One region of the Peptacetobacter sp. AB845 genome, then DNA from elsewhere that is predicted to be linked to it. Evidence: a T-box and tRNA genes for the amino acid it is inferred to sense, from the RefSeq annotation. Region 1 holds a T-box; the other regions hold tRNA genes.

Evidence for each region. The T-box of region 1 lies ahead of asnS (asparagine--tRNA ligase). A T-box ahead of a tRNA ligase gene usually reads a tRNA of that ligase, here a tRNA-Asn.
Region 2: it encodes a tRNA-Asn, which carries the amino acid that the T-box ahead of asnS (asparagine--tRNA ligase) is inferred to sense. The anticodon was not compared.
Region 3: it encodes a tRNA-Asn, which carries the amino acid that the T-box ahead of asnS (asparagine--tRNA ligase) is inferred to sense. The anticodon was not compared.

What each region holds. Positions count from the first base shown of each region.
Region 1 is NZ_CP180001.1:2,190,422-2,199,561, forward strand. It holds gene ACK2WO_RS10375 (LysR substrate-binding domain-containing protein) at 1-842, opposite strand, end outside; gene ACK2WO_RS10380 (NAD(P)/FAD-dependent oxidoreductase) at 1,168-2,064, shown strand; gene ACK2WO_RS10385 (YeiH family protein) at 2,106-3,137, shown strand; gene asnS (asparagine--tRNA ligase) at 3,231-4,628, opposite strand; T-box leader at 4,679-4,921, opposite strand; gene ACK2WO_RS10395 (AI-2E family transporter) at 5,178-6,311, shown strand; gene ACK2WO_RS10400 (hypothetical protein) at 6,397-7,623, opposite strand; gene ACK2WO_RS10405 (cupin domain-containing protein) at 7,721-8,074, opposite strand; gene ACK2WO_RS10410 (peptidyl-prolyl cis-trans isomerase) at 8,221-9,140, opposite strand, start outside.
Region 2 is NZ_CP180001.1:560,271-569,410, reverse strand. It holds rRNA gene ACK2WO_RS02965 (16S ribosomal RNA) at 1-1,289, opposite strand, end outside; tRNA gene ACK2WO_RS02960 (tRNA-Met) at 1,497-1,570, opposite strand; tRNA gene ACK2WO_RS02955 (tRNA-Phe) at 1,579-1,654, opposite strand; tRNA gene ACK2WO_RS02950 (tRNA-Ile) at 1,669-1,742, opposite strand; tRNA gene ACK2WO_RS02945 (tRNA-Pro) at 1,748-1,824, opposite strand; tRNA gene ACK2WO_RS02940 (tRNA-Trp) at 1,840-1,915, opposite strand; tRNA gene ACK2WO_RS02935 (tRNA-Ile) at 1,940-2,013, opposite strand; tRNA gene ACK2WO_RS02930 (tRNA-Pro) at 2,021-2,097, opposite strand; tRNA gene ACK2WO_RS02925 (tRNA-Ser) at 2,111-2,204, opposite strand; tRNA gene ACK2WO_RS02920 (tRNA-Ser) at 2,210-2,298, opposite strand; tRNA gene ACK2WO_RS02915 (tRNA-Lys) at 2,310-2,382, opposite strand; tRNA gene ACK2WO_RS02910 (tRNA-Arg) at 2,391-2,464, opposite strand; tRNA gene ACK2WO_RS02905 (tRNA-Thr) at 2,477-2,552, opposite strand; tRNA gene ACK2WO_RS02900 (tRNA-Asn) at 2,557-2,632, opposite strand; tRNA gene ACK2WO_RS02895 (tRNA-Asp) at 2,662-2,738, opposite strand; tRNA gene ACK2WO_RS02890 (tRNA-Val) at 2,747-2,822, opposite strand; tRNA gene ACK2WO_RS02885 (tRNA-Gly) at 2,827-2,900, opposite strand; tRNA gene ACK2WO_RS02880 (tRNA-Glu) at 2,910-2,984, opposite strand; rRNA gene rrf (5S ribosomal RNA) at 2,990-3,106, opposite strand; rRNA gene ACK2WO_RS02870 (23S ribosomal RNA) at 3,219-6,120, opposite strand; rRNA gene ACK2WO_RS02865 (16S ribosomal RNA) at 6,272-7,774, opposite strand; gene ACK2WO_RS02860 (GNAT family N-acetyltransferase) at 8,288-8,791, opposite strand.
Region 3 is NZ_CP180001.1:427,447-436,586, reverse strand. It holds gene recR (recombination mediator RecR) at 1-36, shown strand, start outside; gene ACK2WO_RS02205 (hypothetical protein) at 36-230, shown strand; gene ACK2WO_RS02200 (MGDG synthase family glycosyltransferase) at 321-1,565, opposite strand; rRNA gene ACK2WO_RS02195 (16S ribosomal RNA) at 2,039-3,541, shown strand; rRNA gene ACK2WO_RS02190 (23S ribosomal RNA) at 3,693-6,594, shown strand; tRNA gene ACK2WO_RS02185 (tRNA-Leu) at 6,726-6,812, shown strand; tRNA gene ACK2WO_RS02180 (tRNA-Met) at 6,825-6,900, shown strand; tRNA gene ACK2WO_RS02175 (tRNA-Glu) at 6,912-6,986, shown strand; tRNA gene ACK2WO_RS02170 (tRNA-Gly) at 6,996-7,069, shown strand; tRNA gene ACK2WO_RS02165 (tRNA-Val) at 7,074-7,149, shown strand; tRNA gene ACK2WO_RS02160 (tRNA-Asp) at 7,158-7,234, shown strand; tRNA gene ACK2WO_RS02155 (tRNA-Asn) at 7,264-7,339, shown strand; tRNA gene ACK2WO_RS02150 (tRNA-Thr) at 7,344-7,419, shown strand; tRNA gene ACK2WO_RS02145 (tRNA-Tyr) at 7,425-7,509, shown strand; tRNA gene ACK2WO_RS02140 (tRNA-Leu) at 7,523-7,606, shown strand; tRNA gene ACK2WO_RS02135 (tRNA-Gly) at 7,641-7,715, shown strand; tRNA gene ACK2WO_RS02130 (tRNA-Arg) at 7,732-7,808, shown strand; tRNA gene ACK2WO_RS02125 (tRNA-Gln) at 7,812-7,887, shown strand; tRNA gene ACK2WO_RS02120 (tRNA-Lys) at 7,928-8,000, shown strand; tRNA gene ACK2WO_RS02115 (tRNA-Ser) at 8,014-8,102, shown strand; tRNA gene ACK2WO_RS02110 (tRNA-Phe) at 8,106-8,181, shown strand; tRNA gene ACK2WO_RS02105 (tRNA-Met) at 8,190-8,266, shown strand; tRNA gene ACK2WO_RS02100 (tRNA-Ile) at 8,276-8,352, shown strand; tRNA gene ACK2WO_RS02095 (tRNA-Pro) at 8,366-8,442, shown strand; tRNA gene ACK2WO_RS02090 (tRNA-His) at 8,449-8,525, shown strand; tRNA gene ACK2WO_RS02085 (tRNA-Lys) at 8,536-8,608, shown strand; tRNA gene ACK2WO_RS02080 (tRNA-Cys) at 8,615-8,688, shown strand; tRNA gene ACK2WO_RS02075 (tRNA-Leu) at 8,705-8,791, shown strand; tRNA gene ACK2WO_RS02070 (tRNA-Met) at 8,804-8,879, shown strand; tRNA gene ACK2WO_RS02065 (tRNA-Glu) at 8,891-8,965, shown strand; tRNA gene ACK2WO_RS02060 (tRNA-Gly) at 8,975-9,048, shown strand; tRNA gene ACK2WO_RS02055 (tRNA-Val) at 9,053-9,128, shown strand; tRNA gene ACK2WO_RS02050 (tRNA-Asp) at 9,137-9,140, shown strand, end outside.

The DNA of each region.
Region 1 (9,140 bases):
TCTGAAAATGCACTATCCTTATTCCATAAGAATGTAAAATCATGGCTTACTTTAAAATCTTCTAACTCTATTTTTTTCAAATTTCCATTTTCAATTTCTTTTTCCACAGCAGATTTATAAAGGAAAGATATTCCACAATCCCGACATAGTAAATCTACTATTGTATGTATATTTTCAACTTCTATAGTTTTAGGAAAATCATCTACTGTAAGATTTTTAACAGCTAAGCTCTTAGTAAGTATTGCTCTTGTTCCTGAGCCATTTTCTCTTATAAGAAGTCTTTCATCTGTAAGGTCTTTTAAAACTTTTATCTCCTTTTGGAATTCATGATTTTTAGCAGCTACAGCTATATACTCCTCTGTTTTAAACACCCTAGTGTTATAATTATCTGCCTTAAAATAACCCTCTACAATTGCAAAATCTATACTTCCCTCATGAAGATATGAAAGTAGAGTTTGAGTATTTCCATATCTTACTTGAAAGTCCATATCTGGGTTTGATTTTATAAAATCTATTAAAGAAGGAATTATTGTATATCCTCCTATAGTCATTGTAACCCCAAATGTAAGGATTTTCTTTCCTATCATACTTTCTTTCATTCTGTTTTTCATTGTAGTTTCGTCATTTCTCATCGTTTCTAAAGTGGATCTAAGTATTTCTCCCGCTGGAGTAAGAGTTAATTTCTTTTTATCTCTTATAAATAATGGTGCTTCGTACTTTTCTTCAAGATATTTTATATGCTGAGATACAGCCGGCTGAGTCATACAAAGCGCTTCTGCAGCATGCGTAAAATTCATATATTCGCATACCTTTAAAAATGTTTCAATTCTAAAATCAAGCATATCGTGCCTCCAAAACTTTGTGCTTTCCTCTAACACATCTTATTTTCAAAAGATCCTTTTAACCTTATATAACATACTTTCCTATTATCCTATTTAGCTATCTTATTACTTTAGCCTATAAATTTATTTTATATTAATATTGATTTTTCTACCATAAAGAAGGCCAAACTTTTTACCATAATATATATTTATCCTAATATTATTATTCATAATTTTACAAAATGATTATTTAGGTTTATAGTTAAAGCATAGAAAGAACAAACGCAAAACAAAAGCTAATTAAAAAATTTAAAACACTTTAATTTTTAAAAGGAGGAACGTAATTATGTACGATATAGTAATAATAGGAGCAGGCCCAGCTGGTATAAGTGCTGGAGTATATGCTAAAAGCAGAGGTAAAAAAGTACTTATAATAGAAAAAGAAAAAATAGGCGGACTTATAGGAAAAGTTTCTACTGTAACTCATTACGCTGGAATAGTAAGTGGAGAAACAGGAGTTAGTTTCTCTAAACGATTAAAAGAACAGGCTGAAAACGCAGGAATAGAAATAGTTTATGAAGATGTAGCAAATGTAAATCTTAAAGGAGATGTTAAATTAGTATTCACTAATAATAATACTTATGAAGCTAAAAAAATAATAATCGCTAATGGTACAAGAGCAAGAAAACTTGGTATAGAAGGCGAATTAGAATTAGCTGGAAAAGGAATAGGCCTAAATGCTGCTAAAGACGGTAAAGATTATATAGGAAAAAATATATATGTTGTAGGTGGTGCAGATGGTGCCGTTAAAGAAGCACTTTATCTTGCACAGTTTGCTAAAACTGTTACAATAATACATTTTGAAGATTCTCTTGGATGTATAGCAGAATTTAGAGAAAAAATCAAAAAAACTAGCAATATAAAGGTAAGATTAGAATCAAGACTTCACGCTGTATATGGAAAGGAAAGAGTTGAGTCTCTTGATATATCAGATGAAAAAACTGGTAGCATAGAAACAATCTCAGACCCAGGATGCGGTATATTTGTCTACGCAGGTACTGTTCCTAACACAGAATTATATACTGAGTTAAAACTAGAAAATGGTTTTATACCAGTTAATGAAAATATGGAAACTGAAATAAAAGGTGTTTACGCAGTTGGTGATATAAGAGTTAAACCAGTTAGACAGGTTGCAACTGCTGTAGCAGACGGAACAATAGCTGCAATAAATGCATCAATGTAAAAAACAACTCATAAATGTAAGCTTTAGGAGGATTAATTTATATGAACTTTATAAAAGAAAAATGGAAGGGTCTTTTAATATGCTTAGCAATTTCTATCCCTTCAGTACTACTAGGAAAAAAATTCCCGATAATAGGAGGTCCGGTGTTCGCAATACTTATAGGTATGGTTCTTACAATATTTATAAAAAATAAAGAACCATACGAGCCTGGAATTAAATATACATCTAAAAAAATCTTACAGTATGCTGTAGTTCTTTTAGGATTCGGTATGAATCTTGAAGTAGTTATGGAAACAGGTAAACAGTCTTTACCTATAATAATCTGCACAATATCTACTTCACTTATAATTGCATATCTACTTCATAGAAAATTAGATATGCCTGAAAAAATCTCTACACTTATCGGTGTTGGATCTTCTATTTGCGGTGGTTCTGCAATAGCTGCCACTGCACCAGTTATAGATGCCAATGAAGAGGAAGTAGCTCAAGCAATATCAGTCATCTTCTTATTCAACGTGCTAGCAGCTTTAATATTCCCTAGTTTAGGTGCTCTTCTTGGCTTCTCTACAACATCTGGTGAAGCATTTGGAGTATTTGCTGGAACTGCAGTTAATGATACTTCTTCAGTAACAGCAGCTGCATCTACTTGGGATAGTATATACCAGTTAGGAAGCCGGACACTTGATAAAGCAGTAACTGTAAAATTAACTAGAACATTAGCAATTATACCAATAACTCTATTCCTAGCCTTTAGAAGAGCTAGAAAAGCAGAGATGGAAAATGGTAATAGTATACCACTAAAACAGGTATTCCCATTCTTTATACTGTTCTTTATAGGAGCAAGTATAATAACTACCGTAGCTACATCTGCTGGTGTATCTCCAGAATTCTTCCTACCATTTAAAGAGTTATCTAAATTCTTTATAATAATGGCTATGGCTGCAATAGGATTTAATACAGATATAGTTAAGTTAGTTAGAAGTGGCGGTAAACCAATACTTCTTGGAATGTCTTGCTGGATAGGTATAACAGTTGTTACATTAACACTACAGCACTTTATGCATATCTGGTAAATAAAATTGCCTCTAACCCCAATTTATTTTATTATACATATTTAAAAAAGCTGTCGTATGAATATTCATCGACAGCTTTTTTTGCTTTATTTATTAGAATTCTGCATTTTTTGGAGTTCTTGGGAATGGTATTACGTCTCTTATGTTTGACATACCAGTCATGTACATTATTATTCTTTCGAATCCTAGTCCGAAACCAGAGTGAGTAGCTGTTCCGTATTTTCTAAGTTCTAGGTACCACCAGTAATCTTCTTCGTTTAAGTTCATTTCCTGCATTCTTGCACGAAGTACGTCTTCTCTTTCTTCCCTCTGAGATCCTCCAACTATTTCTCCAACTCCTGGAACTAATAAGTCCATAGCTCTTACTGTTTTACCATCTTCATTCATTCTCATGTAGAATGCTTTTATATCTTTTGGATAGTCAGTAACGAATACTGGAGCTTTGTATATTTCTTCTGTTATATATCTTTCGTGTTCAGTCTGAAGGTCGCATCCCCATTCTACTGGGTTTTCGAATTCATGTCCTGATTCAAGTAGTAATTCTATAGCTTTTGTGTAAGTTATTCTTACGAAGTCAGAGTTTACTACGTTGTTTAATCTTTCTAATAATCCTTTGTCTATGAAACTATTGAAGAACTGCATTTCTTCTGGAGCATTTTCCATTACATAGTTTATTATGTATTTTATCATATCTTCTGCTAATTCCATGTTATCTTCAAGGTCAGCGAATACTATTTCAGGTTCTATCATCCAGAATTCAGATGCATGTCTACCAGTGTATGAGTTTTCTGCTCTGAATGTTGGTCCAAATGTATAAACATTTCTGAAAGCAAGAGCCATTATTTCAGCATTTAACTGTCCAGAAACAGTAAGGTTAGCTTCTTTACCGAAGAAGTCTTTAGAGTAGTCTATTTTTCCTTCTTCTGTTCTTGGAAGATTTTCCATATCTAAAGTAGTTAATCTGAACATTTCTCCAGCACCTTCACAGTCACTTCCTGTTATGATTGGAGAGTGAGCGTATACGAAGTTTCTTTCCTGGAAGAATTTATGTATAGCATAAGCTGCTAAAGATCTAACTCTGAATACTGCAGAGAAAGTATTACTTCTAGGTCTTAAGTGTGCTATTGTTCTTAAGTATTCTAATGTATGTCTTTTTTTCTGAAGTGGGTATGAGCTATCTGACATACCTTCTACTTCTACTTTTGTTGCGTGTATTTCTACTGGCTGTTTAGCACCTTCTGTTGATACTAATTCACCTTCTACAAGTATTGATGATGATATAGGTAATTTACCTATTTCTTTGAAGTTTTCTAATTTTTCATCTAATACTATCTGCATATTTTTGAAGAAACTTCCGTCATTTAATTCTATAAATCCGAAGTTTTTTGACATTCTTGATGTTCTTATCCATCCAGCAACTTTTACAGTCTGTCCAATGTGAGCTTCTTTGTTTCTATAAAGCTCTTTTATTTCTAAAAATTCTTTCTGCATATTTTTCTCCACCTTTTCTTTTTTAAAATAAAAAAACCTTTCAATCCCATAATAGGGACGAAAGGTATAATAATCAATTCGCGGTACCACCCTGATTGCCGATATTCTCGGCCACTCATAAAGCTTTTGCTTATGGAATATAACGGTTCCTACCGTCTGAGCCTACTAACAAATGCTTTCGGTCAGCTGCTCCAAGATGTTATTCAGTATAGACAATTAGCAATCGGACTCTCAGCAACGCCGACTCTCTGTAACTATTAGAAAATACCTACTCTTCTTTTCACTGCATTTAATATAAATATATATATACAATTCTTATTTCTAAAAATTGTGTTATCTATTTGCAATTATATCAGTAGTTTTTAATTTAGTCAAGAATTTTGAAACTTTTGATTCATTTACTTCACTTTATTTTTTTATTCGGCTTTTTCTTTATTTTTTCTTAATATTTAATCCCTTGTCTAAACCTCTTAAAAAATGTATAATCTTCCTTATAGCTTTTTAAAAATTATTTAAAACTTAAAATTTTTTGAAAGGAGTTAAAAAATATTGACTGGCAGACGTAAAAAAAAGAAAGTTTATTTAAATGTAGTTTTCACGCTAGTTTTAACCTATTTAATTATAAAACTGATAGATAACTACCAATATTTCTTTGGCATGCTTGATTTTCTTATTGGCTTACTTACACCTTTCGTCATAGCTTTTGTTTTGGCTTATATATTTAACCCAATTATAAAGTTTTTCGAAAAGAAATTTAAAGCCAAAAGAGGAGCTTCCCTATTTATAACTTACCGGGGACTTATTATAGTACTACTTTCTATACTTGTTATGACATTACCTGTAATAATAGAAAGTATTATAGATATAATCAACCATGCTCCAACATACTTCGCCGAAACAGAAGCTTTCTTAATAGATCTTTCAAAGCACTTAGAAAATATAGATGCAGCTACTATGCAGGAAATATGGGATAAAACTTCTAATATGCTACCTAATTTAAGTAGCCTATTTGTTGGATCTATAGGGGAAATATTTAAAAAGACATTCTCATTCGGTAAGTTTATATTTAACTTTGTATTGGCATTTATTATTTGCTTCTATATTCTTCTTGAAAAAGAAAAAATCTTTGATTTTCTAAAGAAGGTTATATATGTAGCATTAGGTGATAAAAAGGCTAGCTTTGTATTAGATGTTTCAAGAGACCTTAACGATAATGTAGGAAAATATTTCACTGGAAAGATATTTGACTCGATAATAGTTGGTGTACTTTCAGGAATAGGGCTTTTCATATTGAAGTCTAAGTATGCATTATTATTTGGTACATTGATGGGGCTTATGAATATGATTCCATATTTTGGTCCTGCAATAGGTATGACACCTGTTGTTTTAATAAACCTATTTACAGATCCTAAAATAGCTTTATTCTCTTTAATATACCTACTTGTAGTTCAGCAAGTTGAAGTTGCATTTATAGAGCCTAAGGTTGTTGGTGGACAGCTTGGACTAAGTCCATTCCTTACAATACTTGCAGTAACTGTAGGTGGTGGATTCTTTGGTATACCTGGTATGATTTTATCAACTCCTATAATGGGTGTTTTAAAGGTTTATATTACTGAATATGTAGAAAAAAAATCTCAGGAAATACAAATGAGTAATTTCGATAATCCAAGAGAACAAGAATAAAAATAAATTAATAAATATTTTAAAAGGGACCTTGCATAAGCATGAGTCCCTTTCTTATTTAACTATATCCGAAATATCGGTATTTTTAATATTTAATTATAATTTTATCACTAGGTTTTGTAGATTCTTTTTCGCCTACACCTACTATATAAATTTCTAAAGATTTATCTTGATTTTCACCTATTTCGCTTAGTCCTATTTCTAAAGTTGTATTAATCTTTCCTTCTTTTTCTTCAGACTGTGATACAGATTGTATAATATTATATTCTTCATCATCGTAATCTTTTACATATATATCGTATGATTTTATTCCTTCTAAAGAATCCCAACTAACTTCTAGCTTTATATTTTCTTCTCCAACCTCATAAGAATAATTTATATTTTTTATAGTGCTATTTTTAACACTTCTTTTCTTAACTGTAACTTTTATAATTCTTTCTTTTTCTCCACAAGATACAACTATCTTTTCGCTTCCTTCTCTTATAGCCGATATTTTTCCAGAACTAGATACTTTAGCTGCTCTATCAGAATTTTTCTTTTTATCAGCGTATCTATATTCTACTTTAGGAGGCTTTAATCCTTTTGGAGATGTTGTAACTTTTGGATTTATATTTGTTGTCTGGCCTTCTTCAAGTATAAATTCATTCGCAACCTCTAACTTAGATACTTTTGCTTCTATTTTTAATGGAATTTCTACTAGCTTATCACCACATTCTCCACTTATAGTTGCTGTTCCAACTCCTACAGCTTCTACTTTATCTCCATCTATCTTTAATATAGATTCGTCACTACTTAAATATTTTGCCTTATATGTATCCTTAAACTTTTGATAATCTGATATTGCAACGGAACTACTTATTGTAGCCTTGTCTCCAACATATTTTAATTCATCGCTTAAATCCATATCTAAGCTTTCAACATCTGGATTAACTACTTTTAGCATCGCCTTTTTTATAAGCCTATTCCCCTTCATAACAGCTACAGATGTATATCCTTCTTTTAATGCAGTTATTTTATTATCCTTTATCTCTATAATTCCATTGTCATCTAAAGCATTAAACCATAACTTAGGATCTTTTGCGTAACCTGGAATTTTAACATAATTTCCGGCAGATATTTCAACATCGTCTCCAAGTTTTATTATATATTTATCTAAGTCTTTTATGTAGTTTCCACCTATTATTTTAATCTCTACACCTTTAACTATAGGACTTATAACCCCTTTTGAAAACATAAAATACTGTCCAACTAGGAGAAGTGGTATTATAACTACTAACCGTATAAATCGTTTATTTTCTCTAAAACTTTTCATTTTCTCTCCTCCTTATCTTATATTTCCAAAATATTCTTAAAAGTAATATATCACTTTTTTTACTATCATTCAAATAATTCTGTATAATTTATACTATTTATTTTTCATCATAAAGAACTACTGCTAAAAAATCTAGCACATCATCACCTATATTTTCTATTGAATGTTTTGCTCCATCTGCTGTGTATATAACATCTCCTGCTTCTACTACAACTTCTTCTCCATTATCATTTACTAAGCCCTTGCCACTTAATATATAATACACTTCAAAATCATTTGTATGGTCATGTTCTCCTATTGAAGCTCCTTTTTCTAAAGCTATTCTACTAAATAATCTACCATGTCCTCTTAGTTCTTCTGGGCTTACAAGAGTAGTAAAATCTCCCTTTCCTTTACCACTCTGTACTCCTTCTCTAACCTGTGTAACTGTTTCTGATTTTTTTCTTATCATAAAAACACCCCTTTTATAATCTCTATTTTTATTAATTTTGTAAGTATACTTTTTATACTATATTAATTATTATTCTTTAAATCTTTTTTAATTCCTTCTAATATTTTTCAAAAATTAAAAAAAGCGAGGTAAGTGCACCTCGCCTTTTACTTATACTCATCTGTAAATTCTACATGATATTCTTTTATTAAATCTTCAAATAGTTTTATTTGTTTTTTATAAGAAAGTGTACTTTTTATCTCTTCTTTTACTTTATCAAAAGGCTCTACTTCAGTTCCAATTCTTTTTATTATGTGGTATCCATAAGAACTTTTTATAGGTTTTTCTATATACTCTCCTACATTTAACTTAGCAATTTTATTTTTTACATCTTCATCGCTAAAGTCCATCTCAAGGTCTCCTATTCCACCTGGAATAGTCCCTTTTATGTCCTCAGAGTACTCATTTTCTAGTTCCTCAAAATTGCAACCATCTTCTAATTTTTTATATATACTATAGGCTCTACTTTCAGCTTCTTTTATATCTTCTTTCGCTAATTTTTTGCCAGAACTATCTACTGTACTTATAAATATATCTCTGTATACTCCCACTCTGTATTTATCTTTATTGGAATTATAATATTTTTTAGCCTCAGAATCATCAACTTTAGTCTCTTCATCTAAATACTTATAGGCCTTTATAGTCTTTCTCATACTTCTCATAATTTTTTTATTTTCTTTATATTGCTTACTTCTTAAATCATTACCTGTTAAATTTAAATTCTCTGTTATGAAATTTTCTAAACTATGGTATGTGTCTCTTATCTCTTCTTTAGTAACATTGATATTCTCTTCTTTAGCTTTTCTATACAGTATATCTTCATATATTACATATTTAGACAATTCTTTTTTATAAATATCAGTGCCTAAATTTTTTATTATATTTTTTTTATCAAAATATAATATTTCTTCTGCCCTTTTCTCAACTTCATTGAATGTTATTTTTTCTCCATCGATATATGCAACTATATCTTTTGGATTATTCTCACTTTTTTTGGTATCGCTTTCTACAGGTCTTATATATACAT
Region 2 (9,140 bases), 920 kb from region 1:
GTAGGCGAGTTTCAGCCTACAATCCGAACTGAGAATGGCTTTAAGGGATTTGCTCCACCTCACGGCTTGGCTGCCCTCTGTACCATCCATTGTAGCACGTGTGTAGCCCTAGGCATAAGGGGCATGATGATTTGACGTCATCCCCACCTTCCTCCAGGTTATCCCTGGCAGTCTCTCTAGAGTGCCCAACTAAATGATGGCAACTAAAGACAAGGGTTGCGCTCGTTGCGGGACTTAACCCAACATCTCACGACACGAGCTGACGACAACCATGCACCACCTGTCACTTCTGTCCCCAGAGGGAAAGAGGAGATTAGTCCTCGGTCAGAAGGATGTCAAGCCTAGGTAAGGTTCTTCGCGTTGCTTCGAATTAAACCACATGCTCCGCTACTTGTGCGGGTCCCCGTCAATTCCTTTGAGTTTCACACTTGCGTGCGTACTCCCCAGGCGGAGTACTTAATGCGTTAGCTGCGGCACCGAAGGGGGTAACCTCCGACACCTAGTACTCATCGTTTACAGCGTGGACTACCAGGGTATCTAATCCTGTTTGCTCCCCACGCTTTCGTGCCTCAGCGTCAGTTACAGTCCAGAAAGCCGCCTTCGCTACTGGTGTTCCTCCCAATATCTACGCATTTCACCGCTACACTGGGAATTCCGCTTTCCTCTCCTGCACTCAAGTCAGACAGTATCAGGAGCTTACTACGGTTGAGCCGTAGCCTTTAACTCCTGACTTGAAAGACCGCCTACGCACCCTTTACGCCCAGTAAATCCGGATAACGCTAGCCCCCTACGTATTACCGCGGCTGCTGGCACGTAGTTAGCCGGGGCTTCCTCCTCAAGTACCGTCATTATCTTCCTTGAGGACAGAGCTTTACGACCCGAAGGCCTTCATCGCTCACGCGGCGTTGCTGCATCAGGCTTGCGCCCATTGTGCAATATTCCCCACTGCTGCCTCCCGTAGGAGTTTGGACCGTGTCTCAGTTCCAATGTGGCCGATCACCCTCTCAGGTCGGCTACTGATCGTCGCCTTGGTGGGCCATTACCCCGCCAACAAGCTAATCAGACGCGGGTCCATCCTGTACCGAAAAATCTTTGATATAAAAGTCATGCGACCCTTATATATTATCCCGTATTAGCATACCTTTCGGTATGTTATCCGTGTGTACAGGGCAGGTTGCCCACGCGTTACTCACCCGTCCGCCGCTCTTCTCCGAAGAGAATCGCTCGACTTGCATGTGTTAGGCACGCCGCCAGCGTTCATCCTGAGCCAGGATCAAACTCTCAAAATAAAATTTCTTCGAAATTTTATATCGCCAACGAATTTTTCGCTAATGCTCAAAATTCCGTTGCTCAAAATAAAATTAGTTTGTTAAATCCGCTCAGATGTTATCTCAAAATATCTGGCATGGTTTGTATGGCGTTCGAATTATTCATTCGAACTAAATATATCTGCTATTCAGTTTTCAAAGTTCATAATCACTAATAATATAGCTCAGTAGCGGTAACAGGAGTCGAACCTGTGACCTTTCGGGTATGAACCGAACGCTCTAGCCAACTAAGCTATACCGCCATGTTCTATGGTGCCCAGAGGCGGAATCGAACCACCGACACGGGGATTTTCAGTCCCCTGCTCTACCGACTGAGCTATCTGGGCATAATCATAATAAGTGGGCCTAGCTGGACTCGAACCAGCGACCTCACGCTTATCAGGCGTGCGCTCTAACCACCTGAGCTATAGGCCCATAAATGGTCGAGGTGAAGGGACTCGAACCCCCGGCCCCATGGTCCCAAACCACGTGCGCTACCAAACTGCGCTACACCTCGATTTTTGGTTCTATATGGCAGGGGTAGAGGGACTCGAACCCCCGGCGCACGGTTTTGGAGACCGACGCTCTACCAACTGAGCTATACCCCTATGTTTTTTTTAGATAAAAAAAGATGGACCATCAGGGACTCGAACCCCAGACCTACCGGTTATGAGCCGGGCGCTCTAACCAACTGAGCTAATGGTCCATAAAATTGGTCGAGGTGAAGGGACTCGAACCCCCGGCCCCATGGTCCCAAACCACGTGCGCTACCAAACTGCGCTACACCTCGATTTAAATATAAATGGCGGAGAAGGAGGGATTCGAACCCTCGCACCGGTGTTACCCAGCCTAAACCCTTAGCAGGGGCTCCTCTTATAGCCTCTTGAGTACTTCTCCTAATATGGCGGAGAGGGTGGGATTCGAACCCACGGTGCCGTTAAGCATCACTGGTTTTCAAGACCAGCTCCTTAAACCACTCGGACACCTCTCCATATTAAAAAATGATCTATCCGCGATTCGAACGCGGGACACCTTGATTAAAAGTCAAGTGCTCTACCGACTGAGCTAATAGACCATAAAAAATGAGCGCAGAAGGATTCGAACCTTCGACACACGCCTTAGAAGGGCGTTGCTCTATCCAGCTGAGCTATGCACCCATATCAAATATTTGGAGCTGGTGATAGGACTCGAACCTACAACCTGCTGATTACAAGTCAGCTGCTCTACCAATTGAGCCACACCAGCATATTGGCGGGAATAACAGGACTCGAACCTGTGACCCAATGATTAACAGTCATTTGCTCTACCAACTGAGCCATATTCCCACATTTTTAGTATTTATTTTTTTATAAAGTGGCGACTCGGATGGGGTTCGAACCCACGACCTCCAGCGTGACAGGCTGGCATTCTAACCAACTGAACTACCGAGCCACTTTATTTGGTGGGGTTAACAGGGCTCGAACCTGTGACCCCCTGCTTGTAAGGCAGATGCTCTCCCAGCTGAGCTATAACCCCATTTTGGAGCGGGTGAAGGGGATCGAACCCTCACAGCTGGCTTGGAAGGCCAGAACTCTACCATTGAGCTACACCCGCATATTTAGCTGGTGACCCGTAGGAGAATCGAACTCCTGTTACCACCGTGAAAGGGTGGTGTCTTAACCGCTTGACCAACGGGCCATTTAACGTGGCTACGTCCTACTCTCCCAGGGGCCTTCGCCCCAAGTACCATCAGCGATAGAGAGCTTAACTTCTGTGTTCGGAATGGGAACAGGTGTATCCTCTCTTCTATAATAACCACATTATTTTTGACAAGTATTATATTAACATATCCATTCGAAAGTGTCAATATATTTTTTCAGAGATTGTACTCTGAAAACTACATACATATTAATCAAATTACCAAATATTTACTTGGTCAAGTCCTCGACCTATTAGTATCGGTAAGCTGCATACATTACTGCACTTCCACCTCCGACCTATCAACCACGTAGTCTTCATGGGGTCTTACTTCCGAGGAATGGGAAATCTTATCTTGAGGCTGGCTTCGCGCTTAGATGCTTTCAGCGCTTATCCGTTCCGTACATAGCTACCCAGCCATGCCTCTGGCGAGACAACTGGTACACCAGCGGTACGTCCACCCCGGTCCTCTCGTACTAAGGGCAGATCCTCTCAAATTTCCTACGCCTGCGACGGATAGGGACCGAACTGTCTCACGACGTTCTGAACCCAGCTCGCGTACCACTTTAATGGGCGAACAGCCCAACCCTTGGGACCTACTACAGCCCCAGGATGTGATGAGCCGACATCGAGGTGCCAAACCTCCCCGTCGATGTGGACTCTTGGGGGAGATAAGCCTGTTATCCCCAGGGTAGCTTTTATCCGTTGAGCGATGGCCCTTCCACTCAGAACCACCGGATCACTAAGTCCGACTTTCGTCCTTGCTCGACCTGTATGTCTTGCAATCAAGCTCTCTTATGCCTTTACACTCTATGCACGATTTCCGACCGTGCTGAGAGAACCTTTGAGCGCCTCCGTTACCTTTTGGGAGGCGACCGCCCCAGTCAAACTGCCCGCCTGACAGTGTCCCAAGACCTGATTCAAGGCCTCTGGTTAGAGTCCCAGTACTACAGGGGTGGTATCCCAACGGTGGCTCATCCAAAACTGGCGTCCTGGAATCAAAGCCTCCCACCTATGCTGTACATGTAGTACCAAGACCCAATGCCAAGCTACAGTAAAGCTCCATGGGGTCTTTCCGTCCTGTCGCAGGTATCCGGCATCTTCACCGGAATTACAATTTCACCGAGTCTGTTGTTGAGACAGTGCCCAAATCGTTACGCCTTTCGTGCGGGTCGGAACTTACCCGACAAGGAATTTCGCTACCTTAGGACCGTTATAGTTACGGCCGCCGTTTACTGGGGCTTAAGTTCACTGCTTCGATTGCTCTAACAGATCCCCTTAACCTTCCAGCACCGGGCAGGCGTCAGCTCCTATACATCGTCTTGCGACTTAGCAGAAACCTATGTTTTTGGTAAACAGTCGCTTGGGCCTATTCTCTGCGGCCATCTTTCGATGGCACCCCTTATCCCTAGGTTACGGGGTCATTTTGCCGAGTTCCTTAACAACAGTTCTCTCGCTGGCCTTAGGATACTCTCCTCACCCACCTGTGTCGGTTTGCGGTACGGGCGCCTTTAAACTCGATAGAGACTTTTCTCGACAGTGTGAATGCAGATGCTTCGCTACTAAATTTCGCTCCCCGTCACACCCCAGCATTGTATCCGTGGATTTGCCTCCGGATACTGCCTCAGTGCTTGGACGTGCATAACCAACAGCACGCTCATCCTGTCCTACTGTGTCATCCCATTTCTCAAACGCTTATTGGCGGTACAGGAATTTCAACCTGTTGTCCATCACCTACGCCTTTCGGCCTCGGCTTAGGTCCCGACTAACCCAGGGAGGACGAACCTTCCCCTGGAAACCTTGGGTTTACGGCCTGTGGGATTCTCACCCACATCTCGCTACTCATGCCAACATTCTCACTTCTTTACAGTCCACATGTCCTTACGGTCATGCTTCTGCCCAGTAAAGAAAGCTCCCCTACCCATCATAAATGATGCCGTGGCTTCGGTAGTAGGTTTTAGCCCCGGAAATCTTCGGCGCAGGATCACTCGACCAGTGAGCTATTACGCACTCTTTGAATGAGTGGCTGCTTCTAAGCCAACATCCTGGTTGTCTGTGCAATCCCACATCCTTTACCACTTAACCTACATTTGGGGACCTTAGCCGACGGTCTGGGCTGTTGCCCTCTCGACCGTGAATCTTATCACCCACGGTCTGACTCCCAGATAAAAGATGACGGCATTCGGAGTTTGATAGTCTTCGGTAGGTGCAATACCCCCTAGGACATTCAGTGCTCTACCTCCGTATCTCTGAATCTGAGGCTAGCCCTAAAGCTATTTCGGGGAGAACCAGCTATCTCCGGGTTCGATTGGAATTTCACCGCTATCCACAAGTCATCCCCGAGCTTTTCAACGCTCGTGGGTTCGGTCCTCCACGAAATTTTACTTTCGCTTCAACCTGCTCATGGATAGGTCACCCGGTTTCGGGTCTACGTCATGCAACTAAACGCTCAGTTAAAACTCGCTTTCGCTGCGGCTGCATACATGAAGTACTTAACCTTGCTGCATAACGTAACTCGTTGGCCCGTTCTACAAAAAGTACGCGGTCACACAAGAAATGTGCTTCCACAGTTTGTAAGTACAGGGTTTCAGGTTCTATTTCACTCCCCTCCCGGGGTTCTTTTCACCTTTCCCTCACGGTACTATGCGCTATCGGTCACCGGGTAGTATTTAGCCTTGGAGGGTGGTCCCTCCTGCTTCCCACGGGGTTTCACGTGTCCCGTGGTACTCTGGATCATATCGGAAGTCTTCTCACTTCGACTACAGGGCTGTTACCTTCTGTGGCGGAGCTTTCCAAAACTCTTCGTCTGTAATAACCTCTTCCTGATGATATGTCCGCAACCCCTAAGAAGCGAACTTCTTAGGTTTGGGCTGTTCCGCGTTCGCTCGCCGCTACTAGCGGAATCGAATTTCTTTCTCTTCCTTCGGGTACTTAGATGTTTCAGTTCCCCGAGTTCCCCTCAACGAGCTATGTATTCACTCGAAGATACCATGACATTACTCATGGTGAGTTTCCTCATTCGGAAATCTATGGATCAAAGTTTACGTGCAACTCCCCATAGCTTATCGCAGCTTATCACGTCCTTCATCGGCTCCCGGTGCCAAGGCATCCGCCCTGCACCCTTAATAACTTGACCAGTTACAGTTGATATTTTTTTATAAGGTTATCATCCTTATTTATCACATTAAGGAAATAAATGATGTCATATCATAATATATATGTAGTTTTCAAAGTACAGTTTTGAAGGAATGAACCTTCAAAACCGAACAGCAGATAATTCTCCCTAGAAAGGAGGTGATCCAGCCGCACCTTCCGATACGGCTACCTTGTTACGACTTCACCCCAGTTATTGATTCCACCTTCGACGACTTCTCCCAAAAGGTTAGATAGTCGGCTTCGGGTGTCTCCAACTCCCATGGTGTGACGGGCGGTGTGTACAAGACCCGGGAACGCATTCACCGCAGCATTCTGATCTGCGATTACTAGTAACTCCAGCTTCATGTAGGCGAGTTTCAGCCTACAATCCGAACTGAGAATGGCTTTAAGGGATTTGCTCCACCTCACGGCTTGGCTGCCCTCTGTACCACCCATTGTAGCACGTGTGTAGCCCTAGGCATAAGGGGCATGATGATTTGACGTCATCCCCACCTTCCTCCAGGTTATCCCTGGCAGTCTCTCTAGAGTGCCCAACTAAATGATGGCAACTAAAGACAAGGGTTGCGCTCGTTGCGGGACTTAACCCAACATCTCACGACACGAGCTGACGACAACCATGCACCACCTGTCACTTCTGTCCCCGGAGGGAAAGAGGAGATTAGTCCTCGGTCAGAAGGATGTCAAGCCTAGGTAAGGTTCTTCGCGTTGCTTCGAATTAAACCACATGCTCCGCTACTTGTGCGGGTCCCCGTCAATTCCTTTGAGTTTCACACTTGCGTGCGTACTCCCCAGGCGGAGTACTTAATGCGTTAGCTGCGGCACCGAAGGGGGTAACCTCCGACACCTAGTACTCATCGTTTACAGCATGGACTACCAGGGTATCTAATCCTGTTTGCTCCCCACGCTTTCGTGCCTCAGCGTCAGTTACAGTCCAGAAAGCCGCCTTCGCTACTGGTGTTCCTCCCAATATCTACGCATTTCACCGCTACACTGGGAATTCCGCTTTCCTCTCCTGCACTCAAGTCAGACAGTATCAGGAGCTTACTACGGTTGAGCCGTAGCCTTTAACTCCTGACTTGAAAGACCGCCTACGCACCCTTTACGCCCAGTAAATCCGGATAACGCTAGCCCCCTACGTATTACCGCGGCTGCTGGCACGTAGTTAGCCGGGGCTTCCTCCTCAAGTACCGTCATTATCTTCCTTGAGGACAGAGCTTTACGACCCGAAGGCCTTCATCGCTCACGCGGCGTTGCTGCATCAGGCTTGCGCCCATTGTGCAATATTCCCCACTGCTGCCTCCCGTAGGAGTTTGGACCGTGTCTCAGTTCCAATGTGGCCGATCACCCTCTCAGGTCGGCTACTGATCGTCGCCTTGGTGGGCCGTTACCCCGCCAACAAGCTAATCAGACGCGGGTCCATCCTGTACCGAAAAATCTTTGATATAAAAGTCATGCGACTCTTATATGTTATCCCGTATTAGCATACCTTTCGGTATGTTATCCGTGTGTACAGGGCAGGTTACCCACGCGTTACTCACCCGTCCGCCGCTCTTCTCCGAAGAGAATCGCTCGACTTGCATGTGTTAGGCACGCCGCCAGCGTTCATCCTGAGCCAGGATCAAACTCTCAAAATAAAATTTCTTCGAAATTTTATATCGCCAACGAATTTTTCGCTAATGCTCAAAATTCCGTTGCTCAAAATAAAATTAGTTTGTTAAATCCGCTCAGATGTTATCTCAAAATATCTGGCATGGTTTGTATGGCGTTCGAATTATTTATTCGAACTAAATATATCTGCTGTTCAGTTTTCAAAGTTCATTTCCGTTTTGTTTCACTGCCCTCTCTCAAGGACAAGTATTATATTATCATCTTTTAATTTCATCGTCAACACTTTTTTTAAACTTTTTTTATTTTTTATTCTAACTTTCTTCTTTCTTACGAAATATAAAAATATTCAAAGCCGAAATTCTACTTATTCCAATGCATTTAGAAATAATATAAAAAATCGGCTCCTGACAATAACTATTAAATTTTACATTTATAATTTCTATCTTTTTTAAATTTATATACATTTTTTAAAAAAATCGGTTAAAATACATTACAATGAAAATTTTAAAATTAATTTAGCTCTAGAAAATAATTTACTTCTAGAAAACCTTCTCATATGCAACTCTTTCAGCACCATCTTCTAAAAGAATAACGCCACAGTATTCAAATCCATTTTTTTCTAATAATCCTCTCATAACAAAATTATCTCTATGAGTGTCTATTTTTATACTGTTATAACCTAATTCCTTGCACATATTCTGAGAAAATTTCATTATTTCATGAGAAAGCCCCTTCCCTTTATGCTCATTACTTACAGCAACTCTATGCACAACCCCGTATTTTCCATCGCTTAGCCAATTTCCTTCGTATATCTTGTCGTAAGTACTTTCTCCTCTAAAAGAAATAGCTGTAGTAGCCACTATTTTACCGTCAAGCAGCATAACATAACTCTCGTCAGCCTCTATATCCCCTCTCAAATTCTCTTCATTAGGATAGCCATCTTGCCACTGATCTATATCTTTACTTTTAAAATATTCCTGTGCCTGTCTAACAATTTCCATCATTTCTGGTATATCTTCTATCCTAGATTTTCTAAATTCCATAATCCTCTCCAAAACTCCCTTTTCAAAATGTAAATCTAAATCTAAATTATTTTAACTACAATTTCAAACATATCTAAAAGCCTAATTTGCAGTTAATATCTAAATTATATCAAAATTGCCAAAGAAAAATATATAAAATCCTAAAAATCACAGATAATATCTTAAAATTTAAAATAACCTACAGTAAAATAAACTAAATCAAATAAATCATAAATATATCTCCTATAAAATTCCTATAACACCAGAAGTTTTCTACATATAAAAAGCTCCCGATATAATCGAGAGCTCTCATTTACATAAGTATTTTTACATAACTACTTAAATTTAAAGATAAATTTAAACACAAAAA
Region 3 (9,140 bases), 780 kb from region 1:
ATTTCGAAGGCGCTTGAAGGAAGAAGAGAGATATAATGAATATCGGAAAAGAATACGATTTTGATGAAGGCTTAGCTATGGATATTATCACTAAAAAGAGAGTGAATAAACCAAAGCAGAAAGCATCTTCTAAGAAGAAGTATAAAAATGTCGAAGGTTCTTTTAGAAATAATGCTAAGAATTATCAATATGATTATGAAGAGGATTATTATGAACCTGAGAATAAATAATTTTTTAGATTTAGATATTATTTAAGATTTAGATATTATTTAAGATATTAAGAAAGGGACTGTTATCTATTAAGATTTCAGTCCCTTTTATTAGTTATTTTGTTCTTTTATTGCTTCTTCATTTTCCATTATTTCCTGAGATAGATTAGCTATGTTTAGAGCTGAATTTACTTTTTTTATAGATTCAATATTTTTCTTTAGTAATTCTACTCTTTCAGGATAATCTAGTAACACTTTTAATAATACAGGCAATGTATATTTTTTAGTTACTCTTATTACAGCGCCACAGTTAGAAAGGAAATCTAGATTTTCTTCTTCTTGTCCAGGTATGTAATAAGGCACTATCATAGGTATTCCTTTTAGCATTGTTTCAGTAGTAGTTAATCCACCAGGTTTTGTTACTATTAAATCTGCAGCGTATAATATGTCGTTCATTTTATCAGTAAATCCTAGAACCTGAACATTTTTATTATGGTCTGCTATTGCGAGTCTTTTGTCTATTTTTTCTTTTAATACTTTATTTCTTCCAGTTATAACTAAAATTTGGAAGTCTCTATTTATTTCTAGAAGCTCGTCCAATGTTTCTTTTATATTTCCCGCTCCGAAACTACCTCCCATTAAAACAATAGTTTTCTTTTCGGGATCTAAGTTTAGTTCTTTTAGAATAGTATCTTTATCTCTATGGAGTAAGAAAGATTTTTCTACTGGTATACCATAAGGTTTTATTTTTTCAGGAGCTTCACCTTCAGATACTAATAATTCTTTTACATATTCGTGTCCAACTATATAATAGTCTATTTCGTTCTGAATATGTGTAGAATGAACAGTATAGTCTGTAAGTATTGAAATTAATGGTGGTATTTCAATGGGTTCCTCTGACCAGTGGAAATAACTAGAAAGTTCTTCAGGTTCATTAATTGAGTTTTCCGCTATTTTTTTATCATTTGCCATTTTTTTCAATTTACATAAAGCAATCATAGGAAATGGATGTGTTCCTATAATTAAATTAGGTTCTTCATTTTTTATTAAAGTTTTTAATTTTCTAGCTAATAAAGATGTTAAAGGATTATCTTTGTATTCATTTTTTGAAACAAGTTCAGAATCTGAAAGTCTATATATACTTCCGTAAGCTTCTGGAGTATACATAGCAGATTTTTCATATCCTCTAGAAATTAGTTTATCTGTAAAGCTATTTATTAACTTTAAGCTGTCTATTATTTTACATTCTATTGGTTCGCCATTTATATTTTTTAACTCAAGTTCCTCTTGAATTGCTTTAGCAGCGCGGTTATGTCCACCACCTGTAGAAGCTGACATAATAAGTACTTTTTTCATAAAATCCTCCTAATTTCAACAAATAGATTAATTTTATAAAAGTATTTGCTGATAAAAAAACTAATATTTTTTCGTTTAAAAATATTTTTATTTATTAATTTCAATATTAATCTAATACATTAATCGAAAAATTACAAGTAATATGAAGGAAATATCATATTGGAAAAAAGATTGTTTTTAAGTTGGAGAAAAATAAATTAAAAAAAATGAAAAAAAGTGTTGACCATAAAAACAAAAGATGATAATATAATACTTGTCCTTGAGAGAGGGCAGTGAAACAAAACAGAAATGAACTTTGAAAACTGAACAGCAGATATATTTAGTTCGAATAAACAATTCGAACGCCATACAAACCATGCCAGATATTTTGAGATAACATCTGAGCGGATTTAACAAACTAATTTTATTTTGAGCAACGGAATTTTGAGCATTAGCGAAAAATTCGTTGGCGATATAAAATTTCGAAGAAATTTTATTTTGAGAGTTTGATCCTGGCTCAGGATGAACGCTGGCGGCGTGCCTAACACATGCAAGTCGAGCGATTCTCTTCGGAGAAGAGCGGCGGACGGGTGAGTAACGCGTGGGTAACCTGCCCTGTACACACGGATAACATACCGAAAGGTATGCTAATACGGGATAATATATAAGAGTTGCATGACTTTTATATCAAAGATTTTTCGGTACAGGATGGACCCGCGTCTGATTAGCTTGTTGGCGGGGTAACGGCCCACCAAGGCGACGATCAGTAGCCGACCTGAGAGGGTGATCGGCCACATTGGAACTGAGATACGGTCCAAACTCCTACGGGAGGCAGCAGTGGGGAATATTGCACAATGGGCGCAAGCCTGATGCAGCAACGCCGCGTGAGCGATGAAGGCCTTCGGGTCGTAAAGCTCTGTCCTCAAGGAAGATAATGACGGTACTTGAGGAGGAAGCCCCGGCTAACTACGTGCCAGCAGCCGCGGTAATACGTAGGGGGCTAGCGTTATCCGGATTTACTGGGCGTAAAGGGTGCGTAGGCGGTCTTTCAAGTCAGGAGTTAAAGGCTACGGCTCAACCGTAGTAAGCTCCTGATACTGTCTGACTTGAGTGCAGGAGAGGAAAGCGGAATTCCCAGTGTAGCGGTGAAATGCGTAGATATTGGGAGGAACACCAGTAGCGAAGGCGGCTTTCTGGACTGTAACTGACGCTGAGGCACGAAAGCGTGGGGAGCAAACAGGATTAGATACCCTGGTAGTCCACGCTGTAAACGATGAGTACTAGGTGTCGGAGGTTACCCCCTTCGGTGCCGCAGCTAACGCATTAAGTACTCCGCCTGGGGAGTACGCACGCAAGTGTGAAACTCAAAGGAATTGACGGGGACCCGCACAAGTAGCGGAGCATGTGGTTTAATTCGAAGCAACGCGAAGAACCTTACCTAGGCTTGACATCCTTCTGACCGAGGACTAATCTCCTCTTTCCCTCCGGGGACAGAAGTGACAGGTGGTGCATGGTTGTCGTCAGCTCGTGTCGTGAGATGTTGGGTTAAGTCCCGCAACGAGCGCAACCCTTGTCTTTAGTTGCCATCATTTAGTTGGGCACTCTAGAGAGACTGCCAGGGATAACCTGGAGGAAGGTGGGGATGACGTCAAATCATCATGCCCCTTATGTCTAGGGCTACACACGTGCTACAATGGGTGGTACAGAGGGCAGCCAAGCCGTGAGGTGGAGCAAATCCCTTAAAGCCATTCTCAGTTCGGATTGTAGGCTGAAACTCGCCTACATGAAGCTGGAGTTACTAGTAATCGCAGATCAGAATGCTGCGGTGAATGCGTTCCCGGGTCTTGTACACACCGCCCGTCACACCATGGGAGTTGGAGACACCCGAAGCCGACTATCTAACCTTTTGGGAGAAGTCGTCGAAGGTGGAATCAATAACTGGGGTGAAGTCGTAACAAGGTAGCCGTATCGGAAGGTGCGGCTGGATCACCTCCTTTCTAGGGAGAATTATCTGTTGTTCGGTTTTGAAGGTTCATTCCTTCAAAACTGTACTTTGAAAACTACATATATATTATGATATGACATCATTTATTTCCTTAATGTGATAAATAAGGAGGATAACCTTATAAAAAAATATCAACTGTAACTGGTCAAGTTATTAAGGGTGCAGGGCGGATGCCTTGGCACCGGGAGCCGATGAAGGACGTGATAAGCTGCGATAAGCTATGGGGAGTTGCACGTAAACTTTGATCCATAGATTTCCGAATGAGGAAACTCACCATGAGTAATGTCATGGTATCTTCGAGTGAATACATAGCTCGTTGAGGGGAACTCGGGGAACTGAAACATCTAAGTACCCGAAGGAAGAGAAAGAAATTCGATTCCGCTAGTAGCGGCGAGCGAACGCGGAACAGCCCAAACCTAAGAAGTTCGCTTCTTAGGGGTTGCGGACATATCATCAGGAAGAGGTTATTACAGACGAAGAGTTTTGGAAAGCTCCGCCACAGAAGGTAACAGCCCTGTAGTCGAAGTGAGAAGACTTCCGATATGATCCAGAGTACCACGGGACACGTGAAACCCCGTGGGAAGCAGGAGGGACCACCCTCCAAGGCTAAATACTACCCGGTGACCGATAGCGCATAGTACCGTGAGGGAAAGGTGAAAAGAACCCCGGGAGGGGAGTGAAATAGAACCTGAAACCCTGTACTTACAAACTGTGGAAGCACATTTCTTGTGTGACCGCGTACTTTTTGTAGAACGGGCCAACGAGTTACGTTATGCAGCAAGGTTAAGTACTTCATGTATGCAGCCGCAGCGAAAGCGAGTTTTAACTGAGCGTTTAGTTGCATGACGTAGACCCGAAACCGGGTGACCTATCCATGAGCAGGTTGAAGCGAAAGTAAAATTTCGTGGAGGACCGAACCCACGAGCGTTGAAAAGCTCGGGGATGACTTGTGGATAGCGGTGAAATTCCAATCGAACCCGGAGATAGCTGGTTCTCCCCGAAATAGCTTTAGGGCTAGCCTCAGATTCAGAGATACGGAGGTAGAGCACTGAATGTCCTAGGGGGTATTGCACCTACCGAAGACTATCAAACTCCGAATGCCGTCATCTTTTATCTGGGAGTCAGACCGTGGGTGATAAGATTCACGGTCGAGAGGGCAACAGCCCAGACCGTCGGCTAAGGTCCCCAAATGTAGGTTAAGTGGTAAAGGATGTGGGATTGCACAGACAACCAGGATGTTGGCTTAGAAGCAGCCACTCATTCAAAGAGTGCGTAATAGCTCACTGGTCGAGTGATCCTGCGCCGAAGATTTCCGGGGCTAAAACCTACTACCGAAGCCACGGCATCATTTATGATGGGTAGGGGAGCTTTCTTTACTGGGCAGAAGCATGACCGTAAGGACATGTGGACTGTAAAGAAGTGAGAATGTTGGCATGAGTAGCGAGATGTGGGTGAGAATCCCACAGGCCGTAAACCCAAGGTTTCCAGGGGAAGGTTCGTCCTCCCTGGGTTAGTCGGGACCTAAGCCGAGGCCGAAAGGCGTAGGTGATGGACAACAGGTTGAAATTCCTGTACCGCCAATAAGCGTTTGAGAAATGGGATGACACAGTAGGACAGGATGAGCGTGCTGTTGGTTATGCACGTCCAAGCACTGAGGCAGTATCCGGAGGCAAATCCACGGATACAATGCTGGGGTGTGACGGGGAGCGAAATTTAGTAGCGAAGCATCTGCATTCACACTGTCGAGAAAAGTCTCTATCGAGTTTAAAGGCGCCCGTACCGCAAACCGACACAGGTGGGTGAGGAGAGTATCCTAAGGCCAGCGAGAGAACTGTTGTTAAGGAACTCGGCAAAATGACCCCGTAACTTAGGGATAAGGGGTGCCATCGAAAGATGGCCGCAGAGAATAGGCCCAAGCGACTGTTTACCAAAAACATAGGTTTCTGCTAAGTCGCAAGACGATGTATAGGAGCTGACGCCTGCCCGGTGCTGGAAGGTTAAGGGGATCTGTTAGAGCAATCGAAGCAGTGAACTTAAGCCCCAGTAAACGGCGGCCGTAACTATAACGGTCCTAAGGTAGCGAAATTCCTTGTCGGGTAAGTTCCGACCCGCACGAAAGGCGTAACGATTTGGGCACTGTCTCAACAACAGACTCGGTGAAATTGTAATTCCGGTGAAGATGCCGGATACCTGCGACAGGACGGAAAGACCCCATGGAGCTTTACTGTAGCTTGGCATTGGGTCTTGGTACTACATGTACAGCATAGGTGGGAGGCTTTGATTCCAGGACGCCAGTTTTGGATGAGCCACCGTTGGGATACCACCCCTGTAGTACTGGGACTCTAACCAGAGGCCTTGAATCAGGTCTTGGGACACTGTCAGGCGGGCAGTTTGACTGGGGCGGTCGCCTCCCAAAAGGTAACGGAGGCGCTCAAAGGTTCTCTCAGCACGGTCGGAAATCGTGCACAGAGTGTAAAGGCATAAGAGAGCTTGATTGCAAGACATACAGGTCGAGCAAGGACGAAAGTCGGACTTAGTGATCCGGTGGTTCTGAGTGGAAGGGCCATCGCTCAACGGATAAAAGCTACCCTGGGGATAACAGGCTTATCTCCCCCAAGAGTCCACATCGACGGGGAGGTTTGGCACCTCGATGTCGGCTCATCACATCCTGGGGCTGTAGTAGGTCCCAAGGGTTGGGCTGTTCGCCCATTAAAGTGGTACGCGAGCTGGGTTCAGAACGTCGTGAGACAGTTCGGTCCCTATCCGTCGCAGGCGTAGGAAATTTGAGAGGATCTGCCCTTAGTACGAGAGGACCGGGGTGGACGTACCGCTGGTGTACCAGTTGTCTCGCCAGAGGCATGGCTGGGTAGCTATGTACGGAACGGATAAGCGCTGAAAGCATCTAAGCGCGAAGCCAGCCTCAAGATAAGATTTCCCATTCCTCGGAAGTAAGACCCCATGAAGACTACGTGGTTGATAGGTCGGAGGTGGAAGTGCAGTAATGTATGCAGCTTACCGATACTAATAGGTCGAGGACTTGACCAAGTAAATATTTGGTAATTTGATTAATATGTATGTAGTTTTGAAAGTACAATACTTTTAAAAAATATATTGACACATTCAATTGGATATGTTAATATAATACTTGTCCTTAACAAGAAAAGAGGACTAAATAAGCCGAAGTGGCGGAACTGGCAGACGCACAGGACTTAAAATCCTGCGGGACTTATCCTCCCGTACCGGTTCGATTCCGGTCTTCGGCACTCAAATAATATCGCGGGGTGGAGCAGTTGGCAGCTCGTCGGGCTCATAACCCGAAGGTCGTAGGTTCAAGTCCTACCTCCGCAACCAAAATAAAATATGGCCCGTTGGTCAAGCGGTTAAGACACCACCCTTTCACGGTGGTAACAGGAGTTCGATTCTCCTACGGGTCACCAACTAAATATGCGGGTGTAGCTCAATGGTAGAGTTCTGGCCTTCCAAGCCAGCTGTGAGGGTTCGATCCCCTTCACCCGCTCCAAAATGGGGTTATAGCTCAGCTGGGAGAGCATCTGCCTTACAAGCAGGGGGTCACAGGTTCGAGCCCTGTTAACCCCACCAAATAAAGTGGCTCGGTAGTTCAGTTGGTTAGAATGCCAGCCTGTCACGCTGGAGGTCGTGGGTTCGAACCCCATCCGAGTCGCCACTTTATAAAAAAATAAATACTAAAAATGTGGGAATATGGCTCAGTTGGTAGAGCAAATGACTGTTAATCATTGGGTCACAGGTTCGAGTCCTGTTATTCCCGCCAATGTGCTGGTGTGGCTCAATTGGTAGAGCAGCTGACTTGTAATCAGCAGGTTGTAGGTTCGAGTCCTATCACCAGCTCCAAATATGGAGGATTTCCCGAGTGGCCAAAGGGGGCAGACTGTAAATCTGTTAGCATCGCTTTCGGTGGTTCGAATCCACCATCCTCCACCAAAATAAAATATACGCGGATGTGGCGGAATTGGCAGACGCACTAGACTTAGGATCTAGCGCCTACGGCGTGGGGGTTCGACTCCCTTCATCCGCACCATGTAAAGTGCATATCAAAAAATATAATATAATGTGCGGGAATAGTTCAGCGGTAGAGCGCGACCTTGCCAAGGTCGAAGTCGCGAGTTCGAATCTCGTTTCCCGCTCCAAAAGCATTGTTGATGTGGGTGCATAGCTCAGCTGGATAGAGCAACGCCCTTCTAAGGCGTGTGTCGAAGGTTCGAATCCTTCTGCGCTCACCATGTTGGGGATTCGCCAAGTCGGTAAGGCATAGCACTTTGACTGCTACATTCGTAGGTTCGAGTCCTGCATCCCCAGCCAATATAATGTTATAAATAAATTAAAAAATGATGATTAATCTGGTTCATTAGCTCAGTTGGTAGAGCACCTGACTCTTAATCAGGGAGTCCTGGGTTCGAGTCCCAGATGAATCACTTTTGTAAATATGGAGAGGTGTCCGAGTGGTTTAAGGAGCTGGTCTTGAAAACCAGTGATGCTTAACGGCACCGTGGGTTCGAATCCCACCCTCTCCGCCAAATGCCCAGATAGCTCAGTCGGTAGAGCAGGGGACTGAAAATCCCCGTGTCGGTGGTTCGATTCCGCCTCTGGGCACCATATAGTGTGGCGGTATAGCTTAGTTGGCTAGAGCGTTCGGTTCATACCCGAAAGGTCACAGGTTCGACTCCTGTTACCGCTACCAAGATAATGAGGACCATTAGCTCAGTTGGTTAGAGCGCCCGGCTCATAACCGGTAGGTCTGGGGTTCGAGTCCCTGATGGTCCACCAAGTAAATATTTTTCGAGGTGTAGCGCAGTTTGGTAGCGCACGTGGTTTGGGACCATGGGGCCGGGGGTTCGAGTCCCTTCACCTCGACCATTTGTGGTGGATGTAGCCCAGTTGGTTAGAGCGCCAGATTGTGGCTCTGGAGGCCGTGAGTTCGAATCTCATCATCCACCCCAAAAAATATATGGTCTATTAGCTCAGTCGGTAGAGCACTTGACTTTTAATCAAGGTGTCCCGCGTTCGAATCGCGGATAGATCACTTTTCGGCGACATAGCCAAGCGGTAAGGCAATGGACTGCAACTCCTTGATCTCCAGTTCGAATCTGGATGTCGCCTCCAACTAAATATGATTTAAGCCGAAGTGGCGGAACTGGCAGACGCACAGGACTTAAAATCCTGCGGGACTTATCCTCCCGTACCGGTTCGATTCCGGTCTTCGGCACTCATACAATATCGCGGGGTGGAGCAGTTGGCAGCTCGTCGGGCTCATAACCCGAAGGTCGTAGGTTCAAGTCCTACCTCCGCAACCAAAATAAAATATGGCCCGTTGGTCAAGCGGTTAAGACACCACCCTTTCACGGTGGTAACAGGAGTTCGATTCTCCTACGGGTCACCAACTAAATATGCGGGTGTAGCTCAATGGTAGAGTTCTGGCCTTCCAAGCCAGCTGTGAGGGTTCGATCCCCTTCACCCGCTCCAAAATGGGGTTATAGCTCAGCTGGGAGAGCATCTGCCTTACAAGCAGGGGGTCACAGGTTCGAGCCCTGTTAACCCCACCAAATAAAGTGGCT